Regions from separate parts of the Roseibium sp. QJM3NY_11 genome, predicted to be linked through region 4. Evidence: predicted binding sites of a transcription regulator. Region 4 holds the regulator's gene; each other region holds the start of a gene.
The links. Region 4 encodes PhoB, which activates phosphate uptake and scavenging genes when phosphate is short. Its sites were predicted from a motif close to TGTCATNNANCTGTCAT; they were not measured.

Region 1 (7,662 bases), 640 kb from region 4:
ACCTCGATCTTGGTCCTGGTGACCTGGACGCGCCGGTCCAGCGTCGGACGGGCATCGAACTTCTTCGGATTGTCCGTGAGCCAGTCCGGCACCGGTCCCGGCGGCAGTTGGGTGCGCACCCCGGTATCGGTCGCGGTCACCTTGATCAGGCCGTAATCCGGAACATTGAATTCCATCACCTTGCCGGTGATCGAGACGGTATAGCCCTGGCCGAGATCGACCTGTGCGTCGGTCCCATCCACCTGGACCCAGTCCGGCAAGTCATCTGTTTCGTAGGTCGCCCTGCGTTCGCCCTCGACCGACACTTCCATGAGGTCGCGGCGGAGCAACTTGGTGACGTGCACCTTGTAGGCGACGGAGTCCGTTGCCAGGATCGCCGCCCGCTCCGGCCGGGCCTTGGCGAGCAGATCCGGCACGCCGAACGCAAACCAGGTGTATGCAAGATACATGAGGATCGCGACGGGAAAGCCAACGGTGACCCAGGCGCGGCGGCGCACGATCTGGAACACGGCGCTGCGGTCAAAGACCGGTTCATTGAGCGTGTCGACAGCCATTTCGAAACTCCTCAATGGGCCCGGCCGGCGCCGACAAGCTTGCCGCGCAGGTAGGACGATGTCTGGTCGATGAGCATGATGGTCAGGAAGAGAAGCACGAAGATCGCCGCTGTCTCATCCCCGGCGCCCTGCCCCCAGCCGATGGTGCGGCGCAGCTCCTGGCCGATCCCGCCGGCACCGACGAAGCCGAGAATGGCGGATGCGCGCACGTTGATCTCCAGGCGGAGCAGAAAATAGCTCAGGTAATTCGGCGCCACCTGCGGCATGACCGCGTACCGGACCCGTTGCAACCAGTTGGCGCCGCAGGCGGACAGGCCCTCGATCGGCTTGCGGTCGATGTTCTCGTTGACCTCGGAGAACAGCTTGCCCAGCGCGCCGGCTGTGTGAAACGCCACCGCGATCATGGCGGGGATCGGGCTGGACCCGAGCACAAAAATCAGGAAGAGCGCGACGATCAGCTCCGGGAACGCGCGCATGATGTCCATCATGCGCCTGACCACCGGAATCAGCGGTCCCCAACTGTCCACGTTGCGCGTCGACGCCATTGCGAAAACCACCGCGATCGCTCCGCCCAGCAGTGTGGCAACAGCAGCAATGTTCAGGGTCTCCAGCATGGCCGGAATGTATTGGATGATCAGCCCGAAGAACGCCGGACCGGCTTGCCAGGCCTCGACGACGATCTCGCCGGGATAGTCGAAAAACTTGGACAGTCCCTGCAGAAAACCGCCGGAGTTCATCTCATTGGATTTCGAATATCCGGAGACGACCACGGCCACAACCAGCAACACGCCCATCAGGGAGTAAAGCTGCCGGCGCTTGCGCAGTGTCAGGATTTCCTGTTCGAGAGCGGCAACGGCCATTACCGGATTCCTTTGGCGGTGATCTCTGGGGTCTGTGGACAATCAGGATTTGGAAGAGGTTAGGATGCAAAACGCGGGCCGAGATCGGCCCGCGTCCGGGTTCCTGAGAACCGATCAGTTTGCGTTTTTCGCCTTACGGGCTGCGATGATGTTCTCGTAAGCTTCATGGGTGATCGGCATGAAGCCCTTGGTCTCACCGGCCGCGATGTTGTAAGCGCAGTCCGGGTCGATCGAGTTCATGGAAGCGATCAGGCCGGTCATCTTCAGCTTGACGTCTTCCGGCAGGTTCTTGGCCAGAACGATCGGGCCTTCCGGGATCACCGGAGACTGCCAGATCTGACGCATTTCGGTCATGTCGACCAGGCCGGCATCGGATGCCTTGCGCAGGGCGCCGGAATTGTAGCCGTCTTCCCATTCGCCAAGGCCGTCGGCCCAGGTCACGCCGGCGTCGATGTCACCGTTGGCAACGGCAATGATGGTCTGCTCGTGACCGCCGGTGAAGACCACGTCGCCGAAGTATTCGCCCGGCTTCATGGAGTAGCCTTCCTGCGGGATGGCGATGGACGGGATCAGGTAACCGGATGTGGAGTTCGGATCACCGAAGCCGAATACCTTGCCCTTCATGTCGTCCAGCGAGTTGATCTCGTTGTCGACGCGGGCAAAACCGACGGAATAGTAGCCGTAGCCACCGTCAACGTTGACCTTGACCAGAACCGGGTCAACGGCTTCCGGGTCCGTCAGGAAGACCTTCGCGTAGCCGGAAGCGCCCAGCCATGCCAGGTCGAGATTGCCGCCGAGCAGGCCTTCGATGACGCCGTTGTAGTCGGCCGGAGCGAACAGCTTGACCGGAACGCCGAGAAGGTCGGCTGATTTCTGCTCGAGGCACTCATAGGCGCGCAGACGGTCAGAGGCGTTTTCGCCGCCCAGGATGCCGATGCGGAATTCGGTGATTTCTTCCGCGCCTGCAACAGAGGCATTCAGGGCGATCATGCTCACCGCAGCAAGTGTGGCGGCTTTAACAAGGATTTTCATTTGGGACACTCTCCGAGAGTTCTCAATCGCGATGACATTGAAGGGTGTGCAGCCGGATCAGACCGCTGCTGCCGCCGGGGCCATCACGCCGGCGGATTCTTTGGAGCCGGCAGTGCCGGCATCGATGGACGTGGAGGTCGCAGCCTCGTTGAAGCTTTCGTCGGCTCCGTAGATCTCGCGGGCGGCACCGGTCGTCAGTTCGTCCGGTTTGCCGTCGAATACGATCAGGCCGTCGCGCATACCGATGACGCGGTCGCAATAGCTGCGTGCCGTGTCGAGCGTGTGCAAATTGCAGATGACGACCTTGTTGTCGCGCTCGTGGATCTCGCGCAGCGCGTCCATGACGATCTTGGCATTCATCGGGTCGAGCGAGGCAATCGGCTCGTCGGCCAGGATCATGTGCGGATCCTGCATCAGCGCCCGCGCGATCGCCACGCGCTGCTGCTGGCCGCCGGACAGTTCCTCGGCGCGTTTGGTCGCCTCCTGGACAATCCCCAGCCGGTCCAGGGCGGCGAGCGCGGTGTTGACGTCCTCGGCGCTGAAAATATTGCAGAGACTTTTCAAGGTGCCGTGGCCATTGAGCCGGCCGAGCATCACGTTGGTGACCACGTCAAGGCGCGGGACCAGGTTGAATTGCTGGAACACCATGGCGCAGTCGCGCTGCCAGCGGCGCTTCATGCCGCCCTTGAGGCTGAGAATGTCCCGGCCCTCGAACAGGATCTTTCCGGAGCTGGCCGGGGTCAGCCTGTTGATCATGCGAAGCAGCGTCGATTTGCCGGCGCCGGAGCGGCCGATGATACCGACCATCTGCGGCTGGCCGATTTCAAAGCTCACATTATCGACCGCGGTCCGAGACCCGAAGTTCTTGGTGACTTCCTGAAAGTGAATCACGCGTCAGCCCTGTCCGTGTTTGTTCGTCTTGCTGCGCGACAAGAGCCACCGGACCATTGCAGTAAAATGACAGTCACTTGACCAAACCGTCAAAAATTGATGACAGTTCAGTGACGCCCCTGCCCTGAAACCATGCAAACCGGCTGCGGGCGGCGAAATCCGGCAATTCGGGCAATATCTTCCTGAAGATCGCCATTGCGGTGATTTGCCCAATATTCCCGCAGCGCCTGGAGCACTTCTGCGCGGCCGGGCCACTTTCCCCGCGGTTTCCCAATTGTGAAAAAAGCGCGGCCGGTCACTGATCTGTCATCAGGTTGTCACCATTTTCGTTTCCGCCACCGCTAGAACACGGCGTTGCAACAGCCAAGACAGCAGATGGAGCTCCCATGTCCGCGCCCTCCCGAAAACCGTCCCTGACCGAAGCACCGAATGTTCACCCCGAGGCCAGTGTGCTGGACTGCGACCTGGGCATATGGACGGAGGTGGGCGCGCGCACGGACATGCGGGAGAGCCGGATGGGAGACTATTCCTATATCGTCCAGGACGGGGACGTGGTCTGGTCGACGATCGGGAAGTTCTGCTCCATCGCACGCCGGGTCCGCCTCAATCCGGGCAATCACGCAACATGGCGCGCCTCCCAGCACCATTTCACCTATCGTGCCGCCGCCTACGGCCTGGGCGAGGACGATGCCGACTTCTTTCAGTGGCGCAAGGATGACTGGGTGACCATCGGCCACGACGTCTGGATCGGACACAATGTGACCGTTCTTGCCGGTGTCACCATCGGCACGGGCGCGATTATCGCAGCGGGCGCCGTGGTGTCCAAGGATGTGGCGCCCTATACGGTTGTCGGTGGCGTCGCCGCCAAACCGATCAAGCGGCGGTTCACCGAAGCCCAGGAAGAGGCGCTGCTCGGCATTTCCTGGTGGGACTGGAACCACCTCCAGCTCAAGGCCCGGCTGCCGGATTTCCGACTGCTGTCCATAGATGCGTTTATCGAAAAATACAGTGAGGCCGAGTAACCTGTCGACGGCGAGAGACAGCTTGACCATCTGCCCGGGACAATTATCCTCGTTCACACGGGCAAAGTCCGCCCTCCCTTTCGCAAACTGGCCAGGTCGGCTTCATGGCGTCGATTACGCGCATAATTCTTTACGTCAAGGATATGGACCGCAGCGCAGCGTTCTACGCGCTGCATTTTGGTTTTTCCGTTCTCCAATCGCCTTCGGACAGGATCACGGAACTCATACCCGCTGACGGCGGAGCACGTCTTCTTTTGCACAAGGCGGGTAAAGCACAGAAACTGGGGCAAGTTCTGGTCAGGCTGGTCTTTGACATCGAGGATATTCCGGGTTTCTGCGAAACGGCCAAGAACAACGGACTTGTCTTTGGATCTCCTCATCAGGCGGACGAATATCAATTCGCCAATGCCAAGGACCCGGACGGCAATTCCCTGCAAGTGTCCAGCCGGGCCTTTCGGGATCCGGGTATCAGCTAAGCGCTTTCCGATTTTCCTGGCCTGTCTGATGGCCTTGAACGGCTTGCCCGGCAAGGTGCGCCGAGCATGCGACACAACGCTTCCGACAGGGCTTTCAAGCCACTCGAAGCAAGCGGACGCAATTGAAAAGATATCCGTATGGGCCGGAAAAAGGGCTCAATATGCTCAAAAACCACTCAATGGCCTGTTTCGTTTGTCTGGGGAAAGGACGAGACCCAAGGCAGCGTTTGCAATGCAATTGCGTTCGGGCCAGATCCTGAATTCAAACTAACGCAACATGCCCTGGCGTCCGTGAACACTCTGCCTCTGCCCGGACCAACGGCGATAGATCGTGCCGCGCAGGGAGGCCGGCAGGAGGCCGAGCGCGCCGACGGCTGCCGACATGGATCCAGGGAAGGCTGTTTCCGTGCGTCCCGAAGATGCCGCCCTGACGATGTTGCGCGCGGCCTGCCGCGGCGCCATGCTGAACGGCCGCCAGGAGCTGTTTTCCGCCATGCCCCGGCTCAGGAAGCCCGGCAGGGCGATGGTGATACCGACGCCGGTTCCGGCCAGGCGGGCTGCCATGGACAGACCATACGCCCTCAGACCCGCTTTCGTCGCCGCATAAACGGGTGCCTGCGGATAGCCGATCTTCGCGGACAGCGAACTTATCAGGATGATTCGTCCCCCGCCGTCGGCAATCATCATCTCAGAGGCGAGGCGGCACTGTTCGATGGCCGCCCGCAAATTGACATCGATCAGCGCGGCGGTGCGCAAGGGGTCCTCACCGAGGGACCCTTCTGGGGCCGGTCCACCCAGCCCCGCATTGACGATCATCCAGTCGAGCCGCCCGCGCTCGCGGCAGGCCGCGAGCCAGAGCCTCAAGGCGTCACCATCGCCGACATCGACCGGGGCCGTGTGGATGCTGGCTCCCCTCTCCTTCGGTCCATCCTTCGGCGCCTCTTCCGGCTCGGCCTCCGGACCTGTCCGGGCAAGACCCTCAAGGGCGTTTATGTCGCGATCGGAGACCGACAGGAGCGTGGCCACGGGCGACAGGACGTTGACCAACGCGCGGCCGAGCTGCCCTCCGGCGCCGGAGATGGCCACATGCTGCGGCTTTGACACCGTCATGCGTCGCTCATCGCGCGTTCCTCGACGCCGCAAAGCGCTTCGGGAAACTGGCCGGCAACGGCCTGGAACGCGTCAAGGACCCGGCTGAAGCTGGCCTCGCTCAGCGTCGGCGGGAAGGTGATCCGCAGGAGATCCTTGCCCTTCGGCACGCCCGGCTGAACGGCCGGGCTCACGAGAACCCCGGCATCGGCAAGCGCCTTGGTCACCCTGAAGGCCAGAACATCGTTGCCGAGCAGAACCGGAACCATCTGGGTTCCGTCACCGCCGCAGCGCCATCCCATGGCACGCAGGGCCTGTCGCGCCCTGTCGCCGAGCGCGCAGGCCCGTTCCGCGATTTCCGGCTCCGCGATCAGAATGTCGAGGGCTGCAAGAGCCGCTGCCGTCTGCCCCGGGGCCAGGGCATTGCTGAACAGAAACGACCTGGCGTTGAACCGCAGGTGATCGATGAGATCTGCCGAGCCCGCCACGAAACCGCCCGTCGAGGCGAAACACTTGCTGAAAACCCCCATGATGACCGGAATCCGGTCGGCCATGCCCGTTGCATGGGCCAGACCCCGTCCTCCCGGACCGATGACACCGCAGCCATGCGCGTCGTCCAGCATGACCCAGGCGCCGTGCTCGTCGGCCACATCGACGATCTGCTCGAGCGGCGCGAGGTCGCCGGCCAGGGAATAGATGCTGTCGATCAGGACCAGTTTGCGCTCATGTTCCGAATGCGCCAACCGGCTGCGCAAGTCCTCGACATTGTTGTGGCGGAAGCGATAGCGCTCCGCGCCGGAGAGCATGACCCCGTCGACGATGCAGGCATGAACCTCGGCATCGAAATAGGCGCCGTCGTGACGGCCGATCAATGCCGGAATGGCGCCAATGTTGGCGAGGTAGCCCGTCGTGAAGACAAGAGCGGCTTCCTTGCCCAGGAAGCGCGCCAATCGGGCCTCAAGCTCCTCATGGACGGGCCGTGTCCCCGTGAGAAGGCGGCTCGACGTGCAGGAAGTCCCGTATTTTTCACTCGCCCTGACACTCGCCTCGACCACCCGCGGGTCCTGCGCGAGGCCCAGGTAATTGGTGGAGCCAAGAAGAATGAGCCTGCGGCCGTCGATTTCGGTCTCGTCCGTTCCCACCGGGCACTGGGCGATGTGATAGCAATACTGCCCGGCCGCGCGGGTCTGCCGGACCCGCTGCATCATTGCGTTGTCGTATATCCTGTTGTGAAATGCGGTGTCTGCCGCCTGACGCTTGATGCTCATAAGTATGCCACCTCGATTGCGAAAAATGTTCCCTACTTGAGCTCCGTGACCCCTTCACGAATACCCGGCTATGCTTTCAATCAAAAATAGAAGACACCAATCCGCCAACACTGACAACAAGTATTAAATATTTGAAGTTTAGTATAAATTTAATTTATATTAAGCTATACGATTATTTATACATTAAATTACGTTCGCCGATTCCAGGGAAGTACTTCCACCCACCCGACTTGGGCTTCAGCCTGCAATTACACGTCTATTTCGGGCGCACTGTCTCGCGTCGATTTGCGCTGCTTTTCTCAGCGGGACCGGATAAACTGACCTCATGTCCGCAGAACCAGCCGTCCTTCAGAACAGTCTTGGCCCGTCACTGCGCCGGTGGCGGATGCTCAACCGCGTCAAGCAGGACGTGCTGGCGCACGAACTCGGGGTTTCACAGACCCGTGTCTCCAGGTGGGAAAGCGGACAGG
Region 2 (7,662 bases), 1.1 Mb from region 4:
CTTTCCGGACATCGGGGTCGAAAAGCGCTGGAACATTCTGGTGAGGAACTCATACGGTAAAAAGGCCGCGAGCGCCAAGGGGCGCGGCCTGATCAAATGGTCTCACGCAGGAAAGATATCGCATTACCGCGAAGCGGACAGATCCAGCGTCACCGTCACCGCATCGCCCACCGTGTCCGTTCCGACACCGGAACCGAGCTTGTAGGCGAGACGATTGACGGTGGCAGTGCCCCTGGCCCTTGCAGTGTCGCCGTCGATTTCCAGTGAGAAGTCGAGATCGACCGGTTGGGACACGCCCTTGACCGTCAGGGTTCCGCTCGCGCGATAGCTGTTGCCTTCCACCAGTGTGGCACTATTGGCTGTGAACTCGGCTTCCGGAAAGGCGTTCACGTCGAACCAGTCCTTTGCCGGCAGCGTGCCATCGAACTGGGGATTGCCCGTTGAAGCACTCGCGGGACGGATGGTTGCCGTAATCGCGGCCGTTTCAGGGGCGGCCGGGTCGAAATCGATCCTGGCCTGCCACGTGGCAAAGAAACCCTTCACCGTGCCCGTGCCCTGCTTGACCTCGAAGCCCAGCCGGCTCTGGTCCGCATCGACCGTCCAGACATCCGCGGCAGCTGGTGTCGCCGACCAAGCAAACGACATCATCACAAGGGCAGGGAGAGTGTTTTTCAAAAGCATGTCGGGTTTTCCTGAATCGATCTGTTAGAAATCCGCCTTGGCGGGTCCGGTTGAAATCATCCGTTTCAGCGTGTCGTCCCGGGCGATCAGATGGTGCTTGAACGCAGCGGCCGCGTGGACGACGATCAGCGCGATCAGCAGGTAGGCGCCATATTCGTGAAGGTTCTTGAAAAGGGCTTCTGCCTGCTCCTGGCTTCCAAGGGAGGCGGGCACGGGCAGATGCGGGACCGGCAGAACGTTGAAAAGAACCGTCGGGATGCCCCAGGGCGACGCGGAGACCATCAGCCAGCCGGTCAGAGGCAGCGCGAAAATCATGGCATAGAGGCCGATATGTCCCAGGTGCGCACCGATCCTCTCCAGGGGATGCATGCCGGCGGGAAGCTTCGGGGTCGGGTTGAACAGCCGCCAGAGCAACCGCAGGCCGGCAAGGGTGAGAACCACGAAACCGATGGACTTGTGCAACTGGAAGAGCTGAAACGTGGCCGGCTCGGTGAGCGGCAGACCGCGCATGTAGAGCCCCAGTGTCAGCATGCCGAGGATCAGCACGGCCATCGTCCAGTGAAACAGGATTGCCACGAGGCCGTATCCCGATTTGGTGTTGCGCAGCATTGACGGCTCCATGGATGGGACGGAGGCCGCGAGCAAAGGCCTCCGCTTTGGTCAGGATCAGTTGGTCGCGTCGGCCTTCAACGTTTCGGCGTGGAAGGTCACGGTCACTTCATCGCCGACATATGGCACATACATGTCCATTCCGTAGTCGGATCGTTTGATAACGGTGGAAATCGCGAAGCCGGCGGCTTCCTTCTTGGCCATGGGATGTTCGCCGAAGGTCGTGACGGTCACCTGGAGCGTTGCAGGTTTGGTGATGTCCTTGATGGTCAGGTCGCCGGTCACTTCAAGCTGGTTCTCGCCGACCTGCTCGACCTTGGTGCTCTTGAACGCGGCTGTGGGAAAGGCCTCCGCATTGAAGAAATCGGCGCTGAGGAAATGCTTGTCCCTGTCTGCGAAGAACGTGTCGATGCTGGACACGTCGATCGTGAACTCGACGGTGGAATCGGCCGGTGTTTCCTTGTCGATAAGCAAGGTGCCGTCCCATTCGCCGAAGCGGCCATCGGTGGTGGAGTAGCCGAGATGGTTGTAGGAAAACGCCAGGTTGGCGTGGGACTTGTCGAAATCGAACGCGACAGGCTCTGCGACGGCGGTGCCGGCAAGCAGGGACAGGGCGAAGGCGGAAGCTGCGATGCGGATCATTGTCAAACCTCTGGTAGCGGTGTCCGGAGCGTTCTTTCATGAACGCCGTTTCCCCTAGATAATCGAATTCGCGGGGAGTGCTATTTGACTGACTGTTCGTACTGGATGAACAATGTCGGTCCGGCAGACCGGTTTTGATCGAAGAGGCTATCGGTATGAATTTTCATTTCTTTTGAATGTCTTGATTGCCGGATGCATGGACGAATCAGGCCGCGCTCGGCAAACTGGCTTGCTGCTGATCCTGTTTCAGCCGGAACCGCCGTTTTCCCGGGATTTAAACGCATGAATTCATGTGGAAAGTTGCGATGTCATCAAGACATCAAGAAGATCAGGCAAAGCAAGGATAACTTTCCCTTCAACTGTGGCTTGCAAAGGAGCCCGGTAAGCTCCGAATGATAGGTCCGGAGACACAGGAGTATTGAACGTGAAGCAAGCGGTCATTGTCTGTCACAGGGGCGCCAGCAAGATGGCTCCCGAGAACACTCTGGCATCCCTTGAGAAAGCCATCGAGCTTGGCGCCGGTGTTGTCGAACTGGACGTGCGGCCATCGAAGGACGGTGTGCTTTATGTCATGCATGATGTCACGGTGGACCGGACAACGAACGGGACAGGCAGGTTCTCGGACCTGTCGTCCGCCGACATCGATCGGCTGGATGCCGGATCTTGGTTCGGCGCCGCGTTCGAAGGCGAGCGTGTGCCGCGTTTCGACGTGTTTCTGGACAGCTGCAAGGGACGCATCGCGACCTATGTGGAAATCAAGGAAGGCGATCCGGCCGAGGTGCGCGACATGCTGGCCGTGCGCGGCATGCTCGGCGACGCCTGGACGTTTTCCTTCGACCAGTCCATCCGCGCCGAGGCAAGGGCCAAGGTGCCGGATCTTCGGCGCATGGTGCTCTACATGCATGTCGGTTCCGTTGACCGTGCGGTTGCCCAGGATGCCCATATTCTGGAATTCCACGAAGACAACCTGGATCCTGATGCGGTCGCCGCCGCCAGGCGTGCGGGACTGATCACGCAGATGTTCTATGCCGGACAGGACCGGGCGGTGTTCGAAAAGGCCGTGCGCTGTGGTGTCGAGCAGATGAACATCGACGAGGTCGAAATATACAGGTCGGTGGAAAAAGATCTTCTGGCCATCGTCTGACCTGCAAATAATCAGAGTTCGGTTCTTGCCTGTGCCCATGTTCCGGATGTGGCGGCGGGGACAACGCCGACTGAATCCGGACGTGGCTGCGAAGCACCGGGATATGCCTGCAAGGCACATTGTGGGCTTGGCCGGATCGCGTGATCTGCATGGGCGCGCATTACGCAGGGTTTCCTCAACAAGAAGCCTTCGCTGACCCAGATGCAGGAAACGTTGGATTGAAAACTGCGTATGGATTTTGATCGCAAATCGGGCCGGGTGAAGAAACCGGATTTTAGCCGATGAATTTCACCCGAAATTAAACAACAACCAGATAGATTTGTCGCCGTTATCTAACAGGCGACATACGATGGACCATAGTAAAGCAACGTCTCCATGCGTGACGTTAAAGAGAAAAATCGTTCATTTCGTATTAGGTTTCTCTCGATTGGCTCGAACGACCGGGATGCTGGCTGGTATTCTGCTGACGCTCCAGGTTTGTGATGCGCACGCGGCATCCGCCGGCGAATGGGTGGTCAAACGTGTGTCGGGGATCTCCTATTTTGTCGCGCCGAATATTCCGGCCTTTCGGGTAAAAAAGGGCATGGTATTCCACAAAGGCTACACTCTGGGAACACGATCGGGATCGAGAGTGCTCATCGTGCGCGGAACCGATTCCATCGCCGTGGGCCCGAACACCACGTTTGCACTCTCGAAGTACCGAAGCCCTGGAACCACGACCACGCTCTTGCAACGCAAGGGAACCGTCGACGTGGACGTGCAAAAGCGCCGCCGGCCGCATTTTTCCGTCGAGACGCCGTATTTCGCGGCCGTTGTGAAAGGGACCAGGTTCAGGGTGAGCTTGCGAGGCGGGAAAGGCGACGTATCCGTTCAGCGTGGTGTTGTCGGCGTGGCAGACTTTGCCTCCGGTGATACGGTCGATCTGGGCGCGGGGCAAAGCGCATCGAGCGCACCTTCCCGCAAGGTGGGATTGACTGTCGGCGGTCGAACGAAACCGACAGTCCGCCCCGGCAAGAAACGTGCCCCGGTCTTCGAAACACCGCCCGTCCAGAATGTGCCGGCCAGTGATGCGGCTTCTAGCTCGACGAGCAATTCAAGCAATGGTGTCCTCGGCAGCGTTCTTGGCAGCAGCAACAGCAACAGTAATTCCGGCGGCAACAGTAACGCTGGCGGCAACGGCAACGGAAATTCCGGTGGCAATGGCAACGGCAATTCCGGCGGCAACGGCAACGGCAATTCCGGAGGCAACGGCAGCGGCAACTCCGGTGGCAACGGCAACGGCAACTCCGGCGGCAACGGCAACGGCAATTCCGGCGGCAACGGCAACGGCAACTCCGGCGGCAATGGCAACGGCAATTCCGGCGGCAACGGCAACGGCAACTCCGGCGGCAATGGCAACGGCAATTCCGGCGGCAACGGCAACGGCAACTCCGGCGGCAATGGCAACGGCAACTCCGGCGGCAACGGCAACGGCAATTCCGGCGGCAATGGCAATGGCAATTCCGGCGGCAACGGCAACGGCAACTCCGGCGGCAATGGCAACGGCAATTCCGGTGGCAACGGCAACGGCAATTCCGGTGGCAACGGCAACGGCAACTCCGGTGGCAACGGCAACGGCAACTCCGGCGGCAACGGCAACGGCAACGGCGGCGAGTGATGACGGCCAGCGCGTGCCGCCGGCGAACTGAGGGGACGTTCTGAACGGTGCTGTTCAATACTCAAATCGGGCAGAGGGTGTGTAGGTGTTGCGGGGAGCACAGGTGAGACGTGTCCTGAACGCAGTCCTGATCGTAGTCATCGTGATTGCGGCCACAGCAATGGTGCGTTTTGCCGGTTTCGGCGCCGCGTTGGACAGGTTTCTTCTCGAGGCCCGGTTTCTGGCCGATGAACGGCCGGTAACCGGCGAAATCGTGCTTGTCGAAATTGACGCAAGGAGCCTGGAGCAACTTGGCGTCTGGCCGCTGCCCCGTAGGCTGTTCGCGGACCTGACGGACAAGCTCTCCGCAGCCGGCGCCCGCGACATCGTCTTTGACGTGGACTTCAGCGCCATCTCCAATCCGGAGGACGATGCACTTCTGGCGGAGGCATTCGAACGCGCCGGCACTGTCAGTCTCGCGGTTTTTCGTCAATCGGCCACGGCCGGTTTCGAAACCGGGGAAGTGACCAATCAGCCGATCGACGAACTCATGAACGTCACGTGGCCGGTCGTGGTCATGGTGCCCATGGAAAAGGACAGTCGAATCTGGCGCAATCTCTACGGGTTCGAGATTGACGGCACGGCCGAGTTGTCCGCAGCAGCCTTGCTGGGAGAACATACGGGCAGCACCGCCGGCACATTCTGGCTCGACTACAGCATTGCCGTCGGCCGGCTGGAGCGCATTTCCCTGGTCGACGTTTTGCAGGGCAAGACACCACCTGGCGTTTTCTTCGAAAGGAAGGTGATCGTGGGAGCGAGCGCGCAGGAACTCCGGGACCTGTTTCCAGTGCCGGTACATGAAATCCTTCCGGGCAGCATGATTCAGGCGCTGGGGGCTGAAACCCTGTTGCAGGGACGGGCTCTGGAAAAAAGCGGAGAATGGATTGCGTTCGCCGCGGCGCTCGCGGTTTTCGTTCTTCTTCTTCTTCTGACCAATGTCGAAGGCTGGGCCGTCAAGACCGCGATTCTTGCGTTGTGCGCAGTCGCGCTGGAACTTGTCGCCATTTCCCTGCAGAAGTCTTTCCCGGTGATTGTGCCGACAGCGAGCGCCCATTTCGTGCTGCTGATGGCTGCGGCCAGCGTCGTGTTCAGGGAACTCGGTCTCCACAAGCTCCTGTCGCATATCGCGACCATTCGACAGCGAAACAGCGAGCGCATGCTGGGTCTCGTGTTCGATGACAGCTTCGACGGGATCATTGTCGTCAAATCCGGCGGTCTGGTTTCGGCTGCGAACCAGACGGCCAGGACCCTGTTTCAATGCGACGATCTTGTCGGCAGAAATGCCCGGCAGGTTCTCCCTGCCGAACTTGTGGAGGAAGCGCTTGCTGTGCTGGCCGCTCCGCCGGCAGGAAAACCGGTTCCCAGTATCATCGAGGCAGCGCAAATCGACGGCAAACGCCGGTTTATCGAATATGTCGTCACCCGGTCGGAACGAACAATCGCGAATTCGGCGCGTTCGAAAAAGGTCAGGACGCAAGCAGTCGCCTGCCTCACTTGCAGGGATGTGACCCTTGAACGCGAATCTGTTGAACGCCTGTCCTACCTTGCCCGGTACGATGCCGTCACCGGTTTGGAAAACCGCAATGGCTTTGAGGAAAAACTCGAGCAGGTTATCGTGTCTGCGCAGGCAACCGGTCAGGATTTGTGCGTAATACAGTTCGCGATCATCAATCTCGATCAGATCATTGCGTCCTTGGGATTTTCCTATGGTGACCAACTCCGGCGCGCGATTGCGGTTCGCCTGAAAAATCATCCTGCACAAAAGGCACATTGGGCCGCGATCTCGGCAGACGTCTTCGCGTGTGTGCTGGACTGGCAACCCGACCTGGAATTCGGCGTGATCGAAACGGTGAAACAGGTTGTCGCAGAAGACTACAATATCGAGGGCGCCCGGATCTCGGTGCAGTTGAACTTCGGTTTCGTCGTTTCCGACAATTCCGCGTCGGCGGAGGATCTTCTGAGAAAGTCCGGCAATGCCCTGGCGCGGGTTCGCCGCGACAGCCAGTCACAAACGCTGGCATTCCGGCCCGAGCTTGATGAGCAACTCCAACGCAGGCGTCTGCTTGAGACCGAACTCTTCAAGGCAATCGGCCGTGACGAGATCCACCTGGCCTATCAACCACTGGTGGATTTGTCCGACAATTCTGTTATCGGCGCGGAAGCCCTGATGAGGTGGCACCATCGCGAGCTCGGTCCTATATCGCCTATGGAGTTCGTGCCGATCGCGGAAGAAAACGGCTATATCGTCGAACTGGGTGCATGGGCATTGAACCGGGGGATGAAGGAAGCGCTTTCCTGGCCGTCTCCGCTCAGACTGTCCGTCAATATTTCCGCGGTTCAGTTCAGCCGGGGCAACCTGGTCGCGACCGTGAAGGAGGCATTTGAACGAACCGGATTTCCCTCTGCGCGTCTGGATCTTGAAATAACAGAATCGCTGTTCATCGACGACGATCTGGATCTGGAATTCCGCATGCAGGAACTGAAGGCTCTCGGTTGCAGTTTCTCGCTTGACGATTTCGGAACCGGTTATTCATCGCTCGGCTACATCCCGAAATACTCTTTCTCCAAGATCAAACTCGACAAGTCCTTCGTCCGCCAGTCGATATCCAACAGACAGGATATCACCGTCATCGAGGCGGTGCTGCACCTGGCGAACGGATACGACATGTCGGTCGTCGTGGAAGGCATCGAGACTGCCGAACAGGCAGACAAGCTCAGGCAACTCGGATGCCAGATAGGCCAGGGCTATCTGTTCGGTCGCCCCATGAGCGCATCGAGCCTGTCGGCGCATCTCGCGAATGCTGCCTGACATTGCAGAAGACGGACCGGCATTGATCCCTCCGGCGGCTTTGTTTGGCCACCGGTTTAATGGATCGAAGCTGAGTCAGTG
Region 3 (7,662 bases), 1.9 Mb from region 4:
CTCACGGAGCATTCCTCGAGCGCCATCGCATAGACTGATGCCGTCAGTTCGTCATCGTCCACGATCAGGACGCGGGCCTCCGGCATATCCGACTTGCGGGTCTCCTCAAGACTGGCAAAGACCTCGACCGCGTTGAGCGGCCTGGACAAAAGACCCTGCGCCCCCTGATGGACCGCCTGGATCTTGAACGAGAAATCCCGTTTGTTGGTGGTCAGGAGAACCTTGCAGATCTTGCTGAGTGACGCGCAGATCTCCAGCTCCGGATCGCAGTCCGGATTGATCAGGGCCACCCTGCAACCCTTTGCGCTGCTGGTGTCCAGGAGCGGCACGACATTGAACCCCAACCCGCCGAGCAGCAGGCTGGTCTGGTCAAACCCCTCCGGCTTGTCGAGAACGACAACCGACCTCATCGGGGTGACAGCCTGCTCGGGTTGCGGCCTCCTGCCAGGCCTTTGACAGATTGTTTCCCGGGCGCGCATATCGGCTCCTGTTCGGGGGCTCATCAGGACGGAAATCCATTCCAGTCGGGAGACCCCAGACCCTTTGAAAGGGTCAGCTCGATCCGCTCGGCCAGTTCGTTCACTGCCCGAACGATTGCGCTCACGTCTGCACCGGCGTCGACGAGTCCTTCGACCTTCCCGGCCGGTTCAGCCAGGTCCTCGCATCCGAACATCCGGGCACTCCCGACAATGCGATGGGCGATGAAGCGGACAGCGTCGAAATCCGGACCGCCAGCCCGGCCAGCTGCCGTGTCTCCATTCGCGATCAGCTCGGCCCTGTCATGATCGAGACGCTTTTCGAATGCTGTGAAAAGTTGTGCAGCTCTCGCCTGGACCGCTTCAGTCATGACATTCCTCACTCACTATTACATGTGTGATGTCACGATTAAGTTGTTAATATACTTTTATTGCAATAATTCATTGTAAAAAGTGCTTAATACGAGAAATTTCTGAGTTTAAACTAAGAAATTATGCCGATACTGCGCTCATAAAGTGCAAAATTCCTCTAGGCAATTTTTTGCAGCATATGGAAAAGTACGTATTTTTTTCCGCGAAATTTCTGAGTCAAATGCCTAAAAATTGCAGAAAAAAGTATGTTTCTCTACGTAATTTCGTCGATTAATCTCTCTGTTTGCTGGTTCAACGCCGAATCGCACCTGCTTCGGACTGTCAAACCCGGACACGGAACGCGCCGGCACCACGAGCACGCTATTCCGCGCGCACCGCCTTCGCATACCGCGCGGGCGCCTGGCCGACATGACGGGTGAAGGCTGTGCTGAACGCACTGGATGACCCGTAACCGATCCTGTCTGACACGTCCGCGATGCTGTGCCTGCCCGCGCGCAACAGGTGCTTTGCAAGTGACATTCGCCAGTTCATCAGATAGCCCATTGGCGGAATTCCGACGATCCGGGTGAATCGCGTGAAGAAGGCGGAGCGGGAAAGTCCCCCCAGGACGGCCAGTTCGGGCACCGTCCAGGCACGGTCCGGAGTTGCATGCATGGTTCGCAAGACGGGACCGACACGCGCGTCGGCCAGGCCGCGCAACAGCCCGGAGGGCGCATCCGTGTGTTCGGAACAGCGAAACGCCTCGATCAGGAGAACCTGCAGGAGGTGTTCCACCACAACCTCCCGCGCCGGGCGATCCGCGCGCGCTTCGTCACGAACCAGGGCGGCCAGCGTGGCGAGACGGCCTTCGCCGCGCACAACGACCAGATCGGGCAGCAGCGAAACCAGAAGCTCCGCGTCCGGGCTCGCGAAACTGCAATGTCCGACAAGTTGCTGGACCTCCGCCGGACCGTCCTGCCCTCCGATGCGGAAAATTCCATCCTCGCACGCAACAGGGTGGCTGACCAGCCCGGGCGGCGGGGGCGGATCAAGGCTGGAGACCGTGAACGCGGCCACCGCCGGTATCAGCACGAAATCACCGGCGCTCAATTCCATCGCCGGCTTGCCGTCGATCTCCAGGCAGATCCGGCCGGCAAGCAGCATGCAATAGAACAGTTCGTCCACATCCTCCCGGCGCACCCGGAAGGGTCCGGATGCCTCGGCCAGCTTAGAATAGGGCGCCTGCGGACGCAGAAGCGAGATCATCTCGGAAAGCGGATCGGACATTCAGGACTTTCAAAAACAAATAAGAGACTTTCCATTATAGATAGTTTGATCGATTTCGCCAAAATCACAAGCATCCATTCCAAGGAGATTGTGTCATGAAATCGGTGATGATTACCGGATGTTCCTCGGGTTTCGGTCTGGAGACCGCAAGCCGTTTCCTCGATCGCGGCTGGTCCGTGGTTGCAACGATGCGCAATCCGGATGAGGCGCTTCTGCCGGCCTCGGACCGTCTGCGGATGCTCCCTCTGGACGTGACCGACCGCGACAGCATCGCCCGGGCCGTCGAGGCGGCAGGCCCGATTGACGCGCTGGTCAACAATGCCGGCATCGGCTTTCTGTCCTGCTTCGAAGGCACGCCCCCGGAGGTGATCCGCACTCTGTTCGAGACCAACACCTTCGGATCCTTTGACTTGATCCGGGCGGTGCTGCCGCAAATGCGTTCGAGAAAGGCCGGCGTCATCGTCAACGTGTCTTCCAGCGTGACGCTGAAACCGCTGCCGCTGCTGCCGGTCTACACGGCCAGCAAGGCCGCCGTGAACGCCTTTACCGAGTGCCTGGCCCTGGAGCTGGCGCCCCTGGGCATCCGGGTACGGCTGGTGCTGCCGGGACGGGCACCGACAACAAGCTTCGGCCAGAATGCCAGGACACTGGGGGCAGATGCGAAGGATCCGCCGGCGGACTACAAACCCTTCATCGACAACGTCATGAGCAGCTTCATGGCGATTGCGGACCAGGAGCAGACCCTGCCGGCGGATGTGGTCGAAGCCGTCTGGAGAGCGGTGACCGATCCGGCCTGTCCCCTGCGCCTTCCGGCCGGCAGCGACGCCGTGGCTCTGGCCGCCTAGCCGAGCCGTGGCCGGGACGCGGGGGCTACAGGATCAGGTGACATCCACCCAGCCGCCCTTGTCCGCCGAGGCGAACAGCGCGTCCAGGATCTTCATGTTCTGGACGGCGTCCTCCGCGCCATGGGGCAGCGGCGTTTCCCCGGTGATCGCCCTGCCGAAGACGTCGACCAGCTCGCCATACTGGTCACAAGGTGCAATGGTCTGCGTTTCCATGGCGCGATCCCCGAGCATCGAGCCGTCGTCGAGGCGGATCTGGACAGCCTCCCCCTGGGGCGCATTCACCGGGATGACGATCTCCAAACGCTTTTTCGTGCCCACCAGATTGAACCGCTGATAGGGCGTCAACTGGGTGGAGACGACAAAATTCAGGTGCCGGTTCCGGCCGAAATCCAGCAGGGCGCTGGTCATCCGGTCCGTGCCGAATTCCGGATCCCGATCGACCAGCGACACCACCCGCTGCGGCTCCGCGTCGAAGAAATAGCGGCCGGCCAGCATGGTGTAACAGCCGATATCGTAGAGCGCACCACCGCCGATATCGGCCATGTTGCGGATATTGCCCGGGTCGTCGTTGAAATAGCTGAAGAAGCACTGGATGGCCTTGAGCTCGCCCAGGTCTCCGGAGCGCACGATCTCCCGCGCCCTGATCCACTGGGGATGGGCCCGCACCATGAAGTTCTCCGCGATCAGCCTGTCCTTCGGCAGCTCGAGCAGCCTGGCGGCTTCCGCCGCATCGAGCGCGATCGGCTTTTCGCACAGGACATGCTTGCCCGCCTCCACCGCCTGCACCGTCACCGGAACATGCAGGTGATTGGGCAGCGGATTGTAGATGGCATCGATGTCCGGATCGGCGAGCAGCTCCTCGTAGGAGCCATAGGCCTTCTCGATGCCGAGATCGGTCGCCGCGGCCTGTGCCTTGTCGAGCGTCCTGGAGGCAATGGCACACGCGGCTCCGGTCTGCGACCGCCGGATACCCGGAATGACTTTTTCCAGGCCGATTTTTGCGGTGGAGACGATCCCCCAGCGAATTTTCTTCCCATTCATCCCGGGCATCCTTCCCTTGTCTTTTTTCCAGTTTTTGAGGCACGCCCCTCAGTTGGCATGAATGACAAGGGTCTTGCAAGGGCGGTCACCGCGCAGGAAGGCTTGCGATGTGACTGGCATTTGTCCGGGATCGCGGGCTTCAGGAGGATGTGGCTGATCCTTCGAGACACGCGCGAGCGCGCTCCTCAGGATGAGGCTGTGGGTTTTGAGAGGTCCGGGAATGCCAGAGCGCGCCAAAGCCCCCACCCTCATCCTGAGGAGCCGCGAAGCGGCGTCTCGAAGGATCGGCCAGACACACGACAGACAACCTGCCACCTGTCAGGCCGGCCCGTGTACCGAAACAGAAACAGGCGCGCCGGTGCGAACGCGCCCGCGGTTTCAACCAGGATTGGCGTGCCTCAGAATTTCTGCGGCACGTAGAGGTGCTCCGGCAGGACCTTGCGTTCGTAGTCGGAGTTGTAGACGCGCTCCGGCAGGGTGATCGGGTCGTGCGGCACGTCCTCGTAGGGGATCATCGACAGAAGGTGGCTGATGCAGTTGAGCCGTGCCTGTTTCTTGTCGTTGCCCTCGACGATGAACCACGGCGCCTCGGGAATGTTGGTCCGCTCGAAGGTCTCTTCCTTGGCCTTGGTGTAATCTTCCCAGCGCACGCGCGATTCCAGGTCCATCGGCGACAGCTTCCACTGCTTCAGCGGATCGTGGATGCGCATCAGGAAGCGCAACTGCTGCTCCTCGTCGGTGATGGAGAACCAGTATTTGATCAGGCGGACACCCGAGCGCACGATCATCCGCTCGAATTCGGGAACGTCGTTGAAGAACTGCTCGACCTGGTTGTCGTCGGCAAAGCCCATGACCCGCTCGACACCGGAGCGGTTGTACCAGGACCGGTCGAACAGCACCATTTCACCGGCCGCCGGCAGATGCGGCACGTAGCGCTGGAAATACCATTGGGTCTTTTCGCGGTCGGTCGGCGCCGGAAGCGCGACCACGCGGGCGACCCGGGGGTTGAGACGCTGGGCGATGCGCTTGATGACGCCGCCCTTGCCGGCGGCATCGCGGCCTTCGAACACGATGACGATCTTCTCGCCCGTGTGCTGGACCCAGTCCTGCAGTTTCACCAGTTCCGACTGCAGGCGCAGCAGTTCGTGGAAATAGGTGTTCCGCTCGACCGGGGACTTGTGTTTCTTGTCCGAGATGAACGCAAGATCCTTGGCGACAAGAAGATCGTCGATCTCCATTTCCAGCTCTTCGTCCAGACTGTCCGCCCATTCGGTCTCAACCCAGGTCTTTGCGCTGTCTTCGGTCATCCGTCGGTCCCTTTGTACAATTGAGGCGAAACACTCAAGATCGGCGCGCAGTCACTCCAGCCGATTGCGCGCACGGATCAGTTTTCATGTGCTTGGTCATCCGCCCTTCTGGTGAACGCCGGATACCGTAGGACTGTGAACAGGTTATCCATGTAAGTTTTTTGACAGTCTTGCCGGTTTATTCCAAGTGCGTGATTTATGACCCGCCTTAGGAACCTGTTTTAACGCTCTTTGGCACTGCAGGCCATCGTGTGCGTCAGGCTGTGCCTCGCCCTCAAAATCTTCTTGTAAATGAATGGTCGTTCATTTACTTTCAGAGGCAGGGAGGAGCCTGATGAGCGACGCAGCCGTTCAAACGCAGATACGCGGCCCGGCCCGGGCGAAGGGCCAGGAAACCGCCGCGCGCGTCCGCGAGGCGGCGCTGAAGCGCTTTGCCGCCGCCGGTTACGCCGCCGTGTCGATGCGCGAGATCGCCGCCGATGTCGGCGTCAGGCCCGGCGCGCTCTACAATCATTTCCCGACTAAACAGGACATCCTGAAGGACCTGATGCTGTCGCATATGGCCGCGTTGCTCGCCGCCTGGGACAGCAGTGATTTCCCGCCGGAAACCGATCCGCTGGAAAGGTTCGTGCGCTTCCACATTCGCTACCACCTGGAGCGGGCGGACGAGGTGTTCATTTCCTACATGGAACTGAGAAATCTCGAGCCGGCGAACTTCGACCTCGTAGAGGCCGAGCGCCGCCGCTACGAGGCGGTCCTTGCCGGCATTCTCGAAGACGGCACCGCCGCCGGACGCTACGCCGTTCAGGACGCCATGGTCACGACCCGCGCGATCATCGCCATGCTGACCGGCATTCCGGCCTGGTTCCGAGACGGCGGACGCCTGTCCAGGCCGGACATCGAAGAGCTTTATCTGGATCTGGTGCGCAAGGCCGTCGCACCGGAGACCGGATCACCGGGAACCGGCACACGGCCCCGTGAACAATCCCCAAGGGAGATCGGATGACATGAGCATCCTGAAGTCGAGCCTTTCGCCCAGAAGCGAGCAATTCGCCGCCAACAGGGCCGCCCATGAGGCGGCCATGGACACGGTCCGGGCAGCCGCGCAAACCGCGCTCGACGGCGGCGGCGAGACTGCCCGTCAGCGCCATGTCTCACGCGGCAAGATCCTGCCGCGCGAACGAGTCTCGCGCCTGCTCGATCCCGGATCGCCCTTTCTGGAAGTCGGCATGCTGGCGGCCAACGGCCTGTATGACGGTGCGGCCCCCGCCGCCGGGATGATCGCCGGCATCGGTCGGGTGGAGGGCCAGGAGGTGATGATCCTTGCCAATGACGCCACGGTCAAGGGCGGCACCTACTATCCGATGTCGGTCAAGAAACACCTGCGCGCGCAGGAGATCGCCACCGAGAACAACCTGCCCTGCATCTACCTCGTCGACAGCGGCGGCGCCAACCTGCCCAACCAGGACGAGGTCTTCGCGGACCGGGACCATTTCGGCCGGATATTCTACAACCAGGCCAACATGTCGGCGAAGGGCATTGCCCAGATCGCCGTCGTCATGGGCTCTTGCACGGCGGGCGGAGCCTATGTGCCGGCCATGTCCGACGAGACCATCATCGTCAGGAACCAGGGCACGATCTTTCTGGCCGGCCCGCCGCTCGTCAAGGCGGCTACGGGTGAGGAAGTCACGGCGGAAGATCTCGGCGGCGGCGACGTGCACACGCGCCTGTCCGGTGTTGCCGATCACCTGGCGCGCGACGACGCCCACGCCCTGGCCCTGGCCCGGCGCGCGATCGCCAGCCTCAACCGCTCGAAGTCGCCGTCCGTTACCCTGCAAAGCCCGGAAGACCCGCTCTACGACCCGGAGGAAATCCTCGGCGTCGTGCCGGCGGACCTGAAGACGCCCTATGACATCCGCGAGGTGATCGCCCGCACGGTCGACGGTTCCCGGTTCGACGAATTCAAGGCGCGCTACGGCACCACGCTGGTCTGCGGCTTTGCCCATATCCACGGCATGCCCGTGGGCATCGTCGCCAACAACGGCGTGCTGTTCTCCGAAAGCGCGGTCAAGGGCGCCCATTTCGTCGAACTCTGCTCCCAACGCAAGGTGCCGCTGGTGTTCCTGCAGAACATCACCGGCTTCATGGTCGGCCGGAAGTACGAAAGCGGCGGCATCGCCAAGGACGGCGCCAAGCTGGTCACGGCAGTCGCCACCACCTCTGTCCCGAAGATCACCATGCTGGTCGGCGGTTCCTTCGGCGCCGGCAACTACGGCATGTGCGGCCGCGCCTACGGCCCGCGCTTCCTGTGGACCTGGCCGAATTCCCGCATTTCCGTGATGGGCGGCGAACAGG
Region 4 (7,662 bases):
GGCTGCGCGCCTGAGCCTCAATCCCTTCGAAGCCATGACCACGGTGACCGCCAAGATCGTCAGTCAGCTGACAGGCGATGCCGACTTCGCGTCACCGGTTGCGCTGGTCGCATTCGCCCTGGGCATGACACTCTTCGTAGTGACCCTGGGTCTCAACATTGTTGCGCTTTACATCGTGCGCAAGTACCGGGAGCAGTATGACTGATGACCGACACAAACCTTCCTCCCTTGACGTCCGGGGCGTCTTCCGATGCACCGGTCAAATCGAAATCGCTCTATGCGCTTGATGATCTGACGCGCCGGCGCAATGCGTCCGAGACCCGGTTCAAGGCCTACGGCATCGGCGCGATCGCAATCGGCCTGTTCTTTCTCGTCGTCCTGGCGGCGTCGATCATTTCCGAGGGCCTGCCGGCTTTCACCAAGACCGTGGTAAAGGTCAGTTTCTCCCTGTCCCAGGAACAGTTCGACGCTGCGGAGTCGCAACTCTTCAAGACCAAGGCCTACGAGCAGATCTTTGTCGGCGCGCTGCAGGGCCAGCTCGAGGAGCGCGGTGTGGATGTTCCCTTCGACGCGGCCGCCATCGAGCGGATCGTCGGCAAGCCGGGCGGAACCATTCGCGGATACTTCCAGGCCAACCCGGACAAGCTGGGCGCGCCGGTGGCATTTGAACTTGCAGCCTCGTCCAGGGTCGACGGTTACATCAACGGCCGCGTGACACGCGAGAACATGACCGACAGCCGGTTCCTGCAGGCGAGCGATCTGGATCTTGTCGACAATCTGGTTGAGGCGGGTGTCATCACCAACGTCTTCAACTGGAACTTCATCACCGGTGCGGATTCGGGCGTGGACAATCCGGGCGGCGCCGGCATCGGCGCGTCCGTTGTCGGCTCGTTCTTCATGATGCTGGTGGTCCTGTTCCTGTCCCTGCCGATCGGTGTGGCCGCGTCCATCTACCTGGAGGAATTCGCGCCGCAGAACAGGTTCACGGACATGATCGAAGTGAACATTTCCAACCTGGCGGCCGTCCCCTCGATCGTGTTCGGTATTCTGGGTCTGGCGGTTTTCATCCAGTTCATGCACCTGCCGCAGTCCGCACCGCTTGTGGGCGGGCTGGTGCTGACGCTGATGACCCTGCCGACGATCATCATCTCGACCCGGGCTTCGCTGAAAGCGGTGCCGCCGAGCATTCGGGACGCCGCGCTCGGGGTTGGGGCGTCCAAGATGCAGGCCATCTTTCATCATGTCCTGCCTCTGGCCATGCCCGGCATCCTGACCGGCACCATCATCGGTCTGGCGCAGGCACTCGGTGAAACGGCACCGCTGCTGCTGATCGGCATGGTCGGCTTCGTGGCACGCGGATACCCTGAAGGTATCGTGGCAGGCTTCACCGATCCGAACTCGGCAATGCCGGCGCAGATCTACACATGGGCCGCGCGCGCCGACTATGCATTTTACGAAAAAGCCTGGGGTGGAATCATCGTGCTTCTGGTGTTCCTCCTCACCATGAACGTTCTCGCGGTCATCCTGCGCCGCCGGTTCGAGCGCCGCTGGTAAGGGATGATCCGATGAACGAGATGCCGAATATTGAACAGGCGAAAAACATGATCGACAGCAAGATTTCCGCAAAAAAAGTGCAAGTCTATTATGGCGACACACACGCCATCAAGGACGTGGACATTGAAATTCAACCACGTTCGGTCACCGCCTTCATCGGTCCGTCCGGGTGTGGCAAGTCGACGTTCCTGCGGACCATCAACCGTATGAACGACACGATCGACATCTGCCGGGTGGAAGGGTCGATCAAGATCGACGGCGAGGATATCTACGATCCGAAGGTGGACCCGGTGCAGCTGCGCGCCAAGGTCGGCATGGTGTTCCAGAAGCCGAACCCGTTTCCGAAGTCGATCTACGACAATGTAGCCTATGGTCCGCGCATTCACGGACTTGCAAAGAACAAGACCGATCTGGACGAAATCGTTTCCTCCAGCCTTCAGAAAGCCGGTCTTTGGGAAGAAGTGAAGAACCGCCTGGACGAGCCGGGCACCGGCATGTCCGGTGGTCAGCAGCAGCGTCTGTGCATTGCCCGTGCGATCGCCGTCAGCCCGGAAGTGATCCTGATGGATGAGCCGTGTTCGGCGCTTGATCCGATCGCCACGGCCAAGGTGGAAGAACTGATCGACGAACTGCGCGAGAACTTCACGATCGTGATCGTGACGCACTCCATGCAGCAGGCCGCCCGCGTGTCTCAGCGTACCGCATTCTTCCACCTCGGCGTGCTGGTTGAGGAAGGTCTGACAGAAGACATCTTCACCAATCCGAAAGACAAACGTACACAGGACTACATCACTGGCCGCTTCGGCTAGGCGATTTCCGTAAATCTCAAGGGGACTACAGAATGGCTGAACATACAGTCTCGGCTTATGATGAAGAACTGACGGCCATGGCCGGCAAGGTCGCCGAAATGGGTGGACTGGCCGAAAAGGCGTTTGCCGACGCCATTTCCGCACTGGTTTCCCAGGATTTGGAGCTGGCGAGGTCGACGATCGACAAGGACGCCCGTCTGGACCGTCTTCAGCAGGAAGTCGAAAGCAAGCTGATCGAGTTGATCGCGCGCCGTCAACCGATGGGCCAGGACCTTCGCGAGATCACCGCGGCAACCCGCATCTCCAACGATCTGGAGCGTGTCGGTGATCTGGCGAAGAACGTCGCCAAACGGGCCATCGCGATCGACAGCGACCTGCAGTCCAAGAAGCTTGCGATCGGTGTCGAGCACATGACGGAGCTTGCCCTCGCGCAGCTCAAGCGGGTGCTGGATGCCTATGCGCGCAAGGACGCGGAGGAAGCCCGCCGCGTACAGGAAGCCGACGCGGAAATCGACGCCATCTATACGTCTTTGTTCCGCGAGCTGCTGACCTACATGATGGAAGATCCGCGGGTGATCACCCAATGCGTCCATCTGCTGTTCTGCGCAAAGAACATCGAGCGGATCGGCGATCATGCGACCAACATTGCCGAGAACGTCTATTACATGGTCACAGGCGACCGTTTGCCGGAAGACCGTGCGAAAGTCGACGAAACCGGCGCCTAGGTCACCAAAGGTTCAATCGGAAGCGAACGGACACCCGAATGTTGACCGGGTCACAAGTCGCAAAGCATTTCGTGCCCGGTCAGACGCAAGCACGATACGTAAGGTTCCGTCGAGATTGATCACGGAAAAAGAACCGGCCGGCGCCAGGTCAGGGACCTGTTGCGCCGGTTGCCGAAATTGGAGCGAGATGTATGCCGAAGGTGCTCATCGTTGAAGACGAAGAACCCCTCAGCCTTCTACTAAGATACAATCTGGAAGCAGAGGGCTACGCTGTCGAAGCGTGTGTCCGGGGTGACGAGGCCGAAATCCGGCTTCGGGAAAGCCAGCCCGACCTTCTTCTGCTCGACTGGATGCTGCCGGGGTTGTCAGGCATCGAGCTGTGCCGCAGGCTGCGCGCACGCGAGGACACGGAGCGGCTGCCCGTGATCATGCTCACGGCGCGGGGTGAAGAAGCGGAGCGAATTCGGGGCTTGTCCACCGGCGCCGACGATTATGTCGTCAAGCCGTTCTCCGTACCGGAATTGATGGCGCGCGTGCGGGCGATCCTGCGCCGGGCCAGTCCGGAAGTGGTCTCCACCATGCTGCGGTCCGGAGACATCGAGCTGGACCGGGAAACCCACCGTGTGCGTCGCAATGCCAAGGAAATCCACCTGGGTCCGACAGAATTCCGGCTGCTGGAATTCCTGATGACGTCTCCGGGCCGGGTGTTCTCCCGCGAGCAGTTGCTGGACGGTGTCTGGGGTCATGACGTCTACGTCGACGAACGCACGGTCGATGTGCATGTCGGCCGTTTGCGCAAGGCTCTCAACAAGGGCAAGGCCAAGGACCCGATCCGGACCGTCCGGGGTGCGGGCTATGCCTTCAACGATCAGTTCACCGTCTCCGCCTGAAACGCGGCAGCCTGATACGAAAAAACCCGCCATGTCGGCGGGTTTTTGCTGTATGGGAACGCGATGTCTGCGGTCAGCCCGCCTGGGCGACAACCTTGCGATCGCGGCGGCGGTCGGCCATGGGCTGGTAGGCGATCTTGCAGTGATGGGTGCAATAGGGAACGCTGGGGTCGGACTGGCGGCCGCAGAAATAGAAATCATCGGTCGCCGGATCGCCGATCGGCCATTTGCAGGTCCGCTCCGTAAGCGTCAGAATACTTGCCCGCTGCGAGATCGGCACAAGATCCGCAATCGGCTCAACGGCCGGCTTGGGTACGATGGCCGGGGCCGGAGCAAAATCTGCTTTCAGCGCCGTCGCGCCGATGGATTGCGGTTGCTGGGCGGGTCTCTTCGGCGTTGCGGCACCGGTCGAAGCGGGACGGGCCCGCCGCGGCTTCGCGCTGGAAGAGGTTGATTTGGCCCGGCCGGACAGGCCCAGACGGTGCACCTTGCCGATGACGGCGTTGCGCGTGACACCACCCAGCTCGCCTGCGATCTGGCTCGCGCTCAATCCGTCGCTCCAAAGCTTCTTGAGAAGCTCAACCCGGTCGTTTGTCCAACTCATTGCCGCACCCTTTTCTTGGGCTGCCCTGCAGCCATTAACCTCGTGTTAAGCGCACGTAGTCGCGCCTAAGGATGGCATATCTAGTGCCTCTTGATGATTTGCCGCACGAGATCTCGTGTGTGATGTCCCAGAGGTTACAATAACGTTAATTTGTCAGGCAACCGTTCACCCAAATCCAGTTGGGGATGAACCGACTTTTCCCCAATTATGGCGAGGTACTTGAGAATTTTGAGGAATTTGCCATTCGCGCGCTGTCGGAGCGCCGCGGCGCATTTCCATTGACAGTCCATGGTGGGGGCAGTGTATAAGAAAACTGCTGCGTGCCGCCTTATCGGGCGGCACGTTGCGTTTTGGCCGGGCGCACCGTTTGCAGGTGCCTTGCGGCGTCACGGTGACGCTGAAGAATCGGCCGTTTTTGAGGAGTTCAACGAGGTTATGTCCGCGACCGCATTGTTCGGGAATTACGCAAGATCGGAACTGGCATTCGATCACGGGGAAGGTGTCTGGCTGGTGACGGCAGACGGCCGACGATTCCTCGATTGCGGCTCCGGGGTTGCGGTGAACGCGCTCGGACACAGCCACCCACATCTGGTCAAGGCGCTGCAGGAGCAGGCCGGCAAGCTCTGGCACGTTTCCAACCTGCACCAGATCCCGGAAGGGGAACGCCTGGCCCGGCGGCTGTGCGAGGCGACATTTGCCGAAAAGGTGCTGTTCGTGAACTCCGGTGCGGAAGCCATGGAAGCCGCGATCAAATGCGCGCGCCGGTATCACTATGACAACGGTCAGCCCGAACGGTTCCATATCGTCACCTTCGAGGGGGCCTTCCACGGCCGGACGATTGCGACCATCGCTGCCGGCGGCCAGGCCAAGTACCTGGAAGGCTTCGGCCCGAAGGCGCCTGGTTTCGACCAGGTGCCCGTCGGCGATATCGACGCGCTGAAGGCCGCGATCGGACCGCAGACGGCGGCAATCGCGATCGAGCCCATCCAGGGCGAAGGCGGTATCCGCGAGATCCCCGCCGAATTCCTGCGAGCCGTCCGCAAGCTCTGCGACGAAAACGGCCTGTTGCTGATCTATGACGAGATCCAGACCGGTGTCGGACGGACGGGCCAGTTGTTCGCGCACCAGTGGAGCGGTGTCGAGCCGGACCTGATGGCGATTGCCAAGGGCATCGGCGGCGGCTTTCCCATGGGCGCCTGTCTGGCAACCGCCGAAACGGCCGCTGCGCTCGCGCCCGGAACCCATGGCACTACATTCGGCGGCAATCCGCTGGCCATGGCGGTCGGCAATGCGGTGCTGGACGTTGTTCTGTCGGACGGCTTTCTGGAGGACGTCCGGCGCAAGGGGCTCAGTTTCAAGCAGAAGCTGGCCGGTTTCGTGGACAGTCATCCGGCTGTTCTTGGCGAAGTGCGCGGCAATGGCCTGATGCTCGGTCTGAAATGCGTCGTTCCGGTCGGAGACTTTGTCGCGGCTGCACGGGATGCCGGTCTGCTGACGGTTCCTGCGGGCGAAAACGTCGTCCGCATCATGCCGCCGCTGACGATGAGTGAAGACGAAATTGCGATTGCCATGGAGCGCCTTGAAGTGGCCGCCCTGGCAATTGAAACGAACCTGGTGGAAGGAGCGGCCGGATGACCGCCAATGAATCCTATCGGAATTTTCTCGATCTGACCGATTTCGACGGCGATGAGCTGCGCGCCATTCTGGAGGCCGGCAAGAAGATCAAGGCCGGCCGCAATGGTGTGCGCCGCGGCAAAGGCCCGCTGGCCGGCAAGGTGCTGGCGATGATCTTCGAACAGCCGTCGACCCGCACACGCATTTCCTTCGATGTCGGCATGCGTGAACTGGGGGGGGAAACCCTCGTGCTGACCGGAGCGGAAATGCAGCTGGGCCGCGGCGAAACCATTGCCGACACCGCACAGGTGTTGTCGCGCTTCGTCGATGCGGTCATGATCCGCATCCTGGACCACGACCAGCTCAACGAGCTGGCCGAGAATGCCACGGTTCCCGTGATCAACGGTCTGACCAAGGTCTCGCATCCCTGCCAGATCATGGCCGACCTTTTGACATTCGAGGAGCATCGCGGATCGATCAGCGGCAAAAGCGTTGCCTGGACCGGCGACAGCAACAATGTGCTGGCCTCCTGGATCCACGCCGCTCCCCGCTTCGACTTCGAACTGCGCATCGCGACACCGGCGGAGCTGGCACCGCCTCGGGACCTGATTGACGCCGCGCGCGCCAGGGGTGGTTCAATTGTCGTCACCGCGGACCCATATGAGGCTGTCAAGGGAACCGACTGTGTCGTCACCGATTGCTGGGTGTCCATGGGAGACGATGACAATGAAACCCGTCACAATCTCCTCAGCGCCTATCAGGTGAACGAGCGGTTGATGGCCGAGGCAAGGCAGGACGCGCTGTTCATGCATTGCCTGCCGGCCCACCGGGGCGAGGAAGTCACTTCCGAGGTCATGGACGGTCCCAACTCCGTAGTGTTTGACGAAGCCGAAAACCGTCTCCATGCCCAAAAGGGTATCCTGGCCTGGTGTTTCGGCGCAGCTTGAGGCAGAGCCATCGTGGCATTGAATCTTGACCAACTGGGCATCGCACCGGCCGGGCTGGATGCGGTCCGGCCTTTTGCCGTGGAAGCCTTGGACGTGCGCGGCCGTGCCGTCGCTCTCGGACCGGTTTTGCAACAGATCCTGGGACGCCACGCGTATCCGGAGCCGGTATCACGCCTTCTGGCGGAAGCCATCGTGCTCACCAGTCTGCTCGGAACGTCCCTGAAGTTCGACGGCCGGTTTACCCTGCAGACCCAGACCGATGGGCCTGTGTCCATGCTTGTCGTGGACTTCGCGACACCAGACGCGATCCGGGCCTGCGCCACCTTCGACGCGGACGCGGTCGAGGCGCTCATGACGGCCGGCAAGGCAACGCCGGAAACTCTGCTTGGCCATGGGCATCTTGCCATGACCATCGACCAGGGCAAGCACATGCAGCGTTACCAGGGGCTGGTGGAACTGGACGGCGTGTCGCTTGAAGAAGTGGCCCGGCGGTATTTCGAGCGGTCCGAACAGATCCCG

Region 1: the regulator PhoB is predicted to act here: its motif matches at 3,642-3,658, upstream of AC0VX3_RS18685 (DapH/DapD/GlmU-related protein).
Region 2: the regulator PhoB is predicted to act here: its motif matches at 2,239-2,255, upstream of AC0VX3_RS16815 (glycerophosphodiester phosphodiesterase family protein).
Region 3: the regulator PhoB is predicted to act here: its motif matches at 5,458-5,474, upstream of ppk2 (polyphosphate kinase 2).

The regions. Positions count from the first base shown of each region.
Region 1 is NZ_CM149660.1:4,074,975-4,082,636, forward strand. It holds gene phnE (phosphonate ABC transporter, permease protein PhnE) at 1-554, opposite strand, end outside; gene phnE (phosphonate ABC transporter, permease protein PhnE) at 566-1,414, opposite strand; gene phnD (phosphonate ABC transporter substrate-binding protein) at 1,529-2,446, opposite strand; gene phnC (phosphonate ABC transporter ATP-binding protein) at 2,504-3,337, opposite strand; gene AC0VX3_RS18685 (DapH/DapD/GlmU-related protein) at 3,724-4,359, shown strand; gene AC0VX3_RS18690 (VOC family protein) at 4,464-4,835, shown strand; gene AC0VX3_RS18695 (SDR family NAD(P)-dependent oxidoreductase) at 5,103-5,945, opposite strand; gene AC0VX3_RS18700 (aminotransferase class I/II-fold pyridoxal phosphate-dependent enzyme) at 5,942-7,192, opposite strand; gene AC0VX3_RS18705 (helix-turn-helix domain-containing protein) at 7,518-7,662, shown strand, end outside.
Region 2 is NZ_CM149660.1:3,651,763-3,659,424, reverse strand. It holds gene AC0VX3_RS16830 (YceI family protein) at 124-681, opposite strand; gene AC0VX3_RS16825 (cytochrome b) at 706-1,290, opposite strand; gene AC0VX3_RS16820 (YceI family protein) at 1,348-1,932, opposite strand; gene AC0VX3_RS16815 (glycerophosphodiester phosphodiesterase family protein) at 2,357-3,076, shown strand; gene AC0VX3_RS16810 (FecR domain-containing protein) at 3,522-4,733, shown strand; gene AC0VX3_RS16805 (EAL domain-containing protein) at 4,837-7,581, shown strand.
Region 3 is NZ_CM149660.1:824,893-832,554, reverse strand. It holds gene AC0VX3_RS03880 (GGDEF domain-containing protein) at 1-410, opposite strand, end outside; gene AC0VX3_RS03875 (Hpt domain-containing protein) at 503-847, opposite strand; gene AC0VX3_RS03870 (AraC family transcriptional regulator) at 1,209-2,114, opposite strand; gene AC0VX3_RS03865 (SDR family oxidoreductase) at 2,210-2,959, shown strand; gene AC0VX3_RS03860 (Gfo/Idh/MocA family protein) at 2,993-4,000, opposite strand; gene ppk2 (polyphosphate kinase 2) at 4,399-5,307, opposite strand; gene AC0VX3_RS03850 (TetR/AcrR family transcriptional regulator) at 5,642-6,313, shown strand; gene AC0VX3_RS03845 (carboxyl transferase domain-containing protein) at 6,315-7,662, shown strand, end outside.
Region 4 is NZ_CM149660.1:4,714,386-4,722,047, reverse strand. It holds gene pstC (phosphate ABC transporter permease subunit PstC) at 1-205, shown strand, start outside; gene pstA (phosphate ABC transporter permease PstA) at 205-1,554, shown strand; gene pstB (phosphate ABC transporter ATP-binding protein PstB) at 1,566-2,363, shown strand; gene phoU (phosphate signaling complex protein PhoU) at 2,396-3,088, shown strand; gene phoB (phosphate regulon transcriptional regulator PhoB) at 3,280-3,978, shown strand; gene AC0VX3_RS21620 (GcrA family cell cycle regulator) at 4,052-4,582, opposite strand; gene AC0VX3_RS21615 (acetylornithine transaminase) at 5,018-6,217, shown strand; gene argF (ornithine carbamoyltransferase) at 6,214-7,143, shown strand; gene AC0VX3_RS21605 (Hsp33 family molecular chaperone) at 7,156-7,662, shown strand, end outside.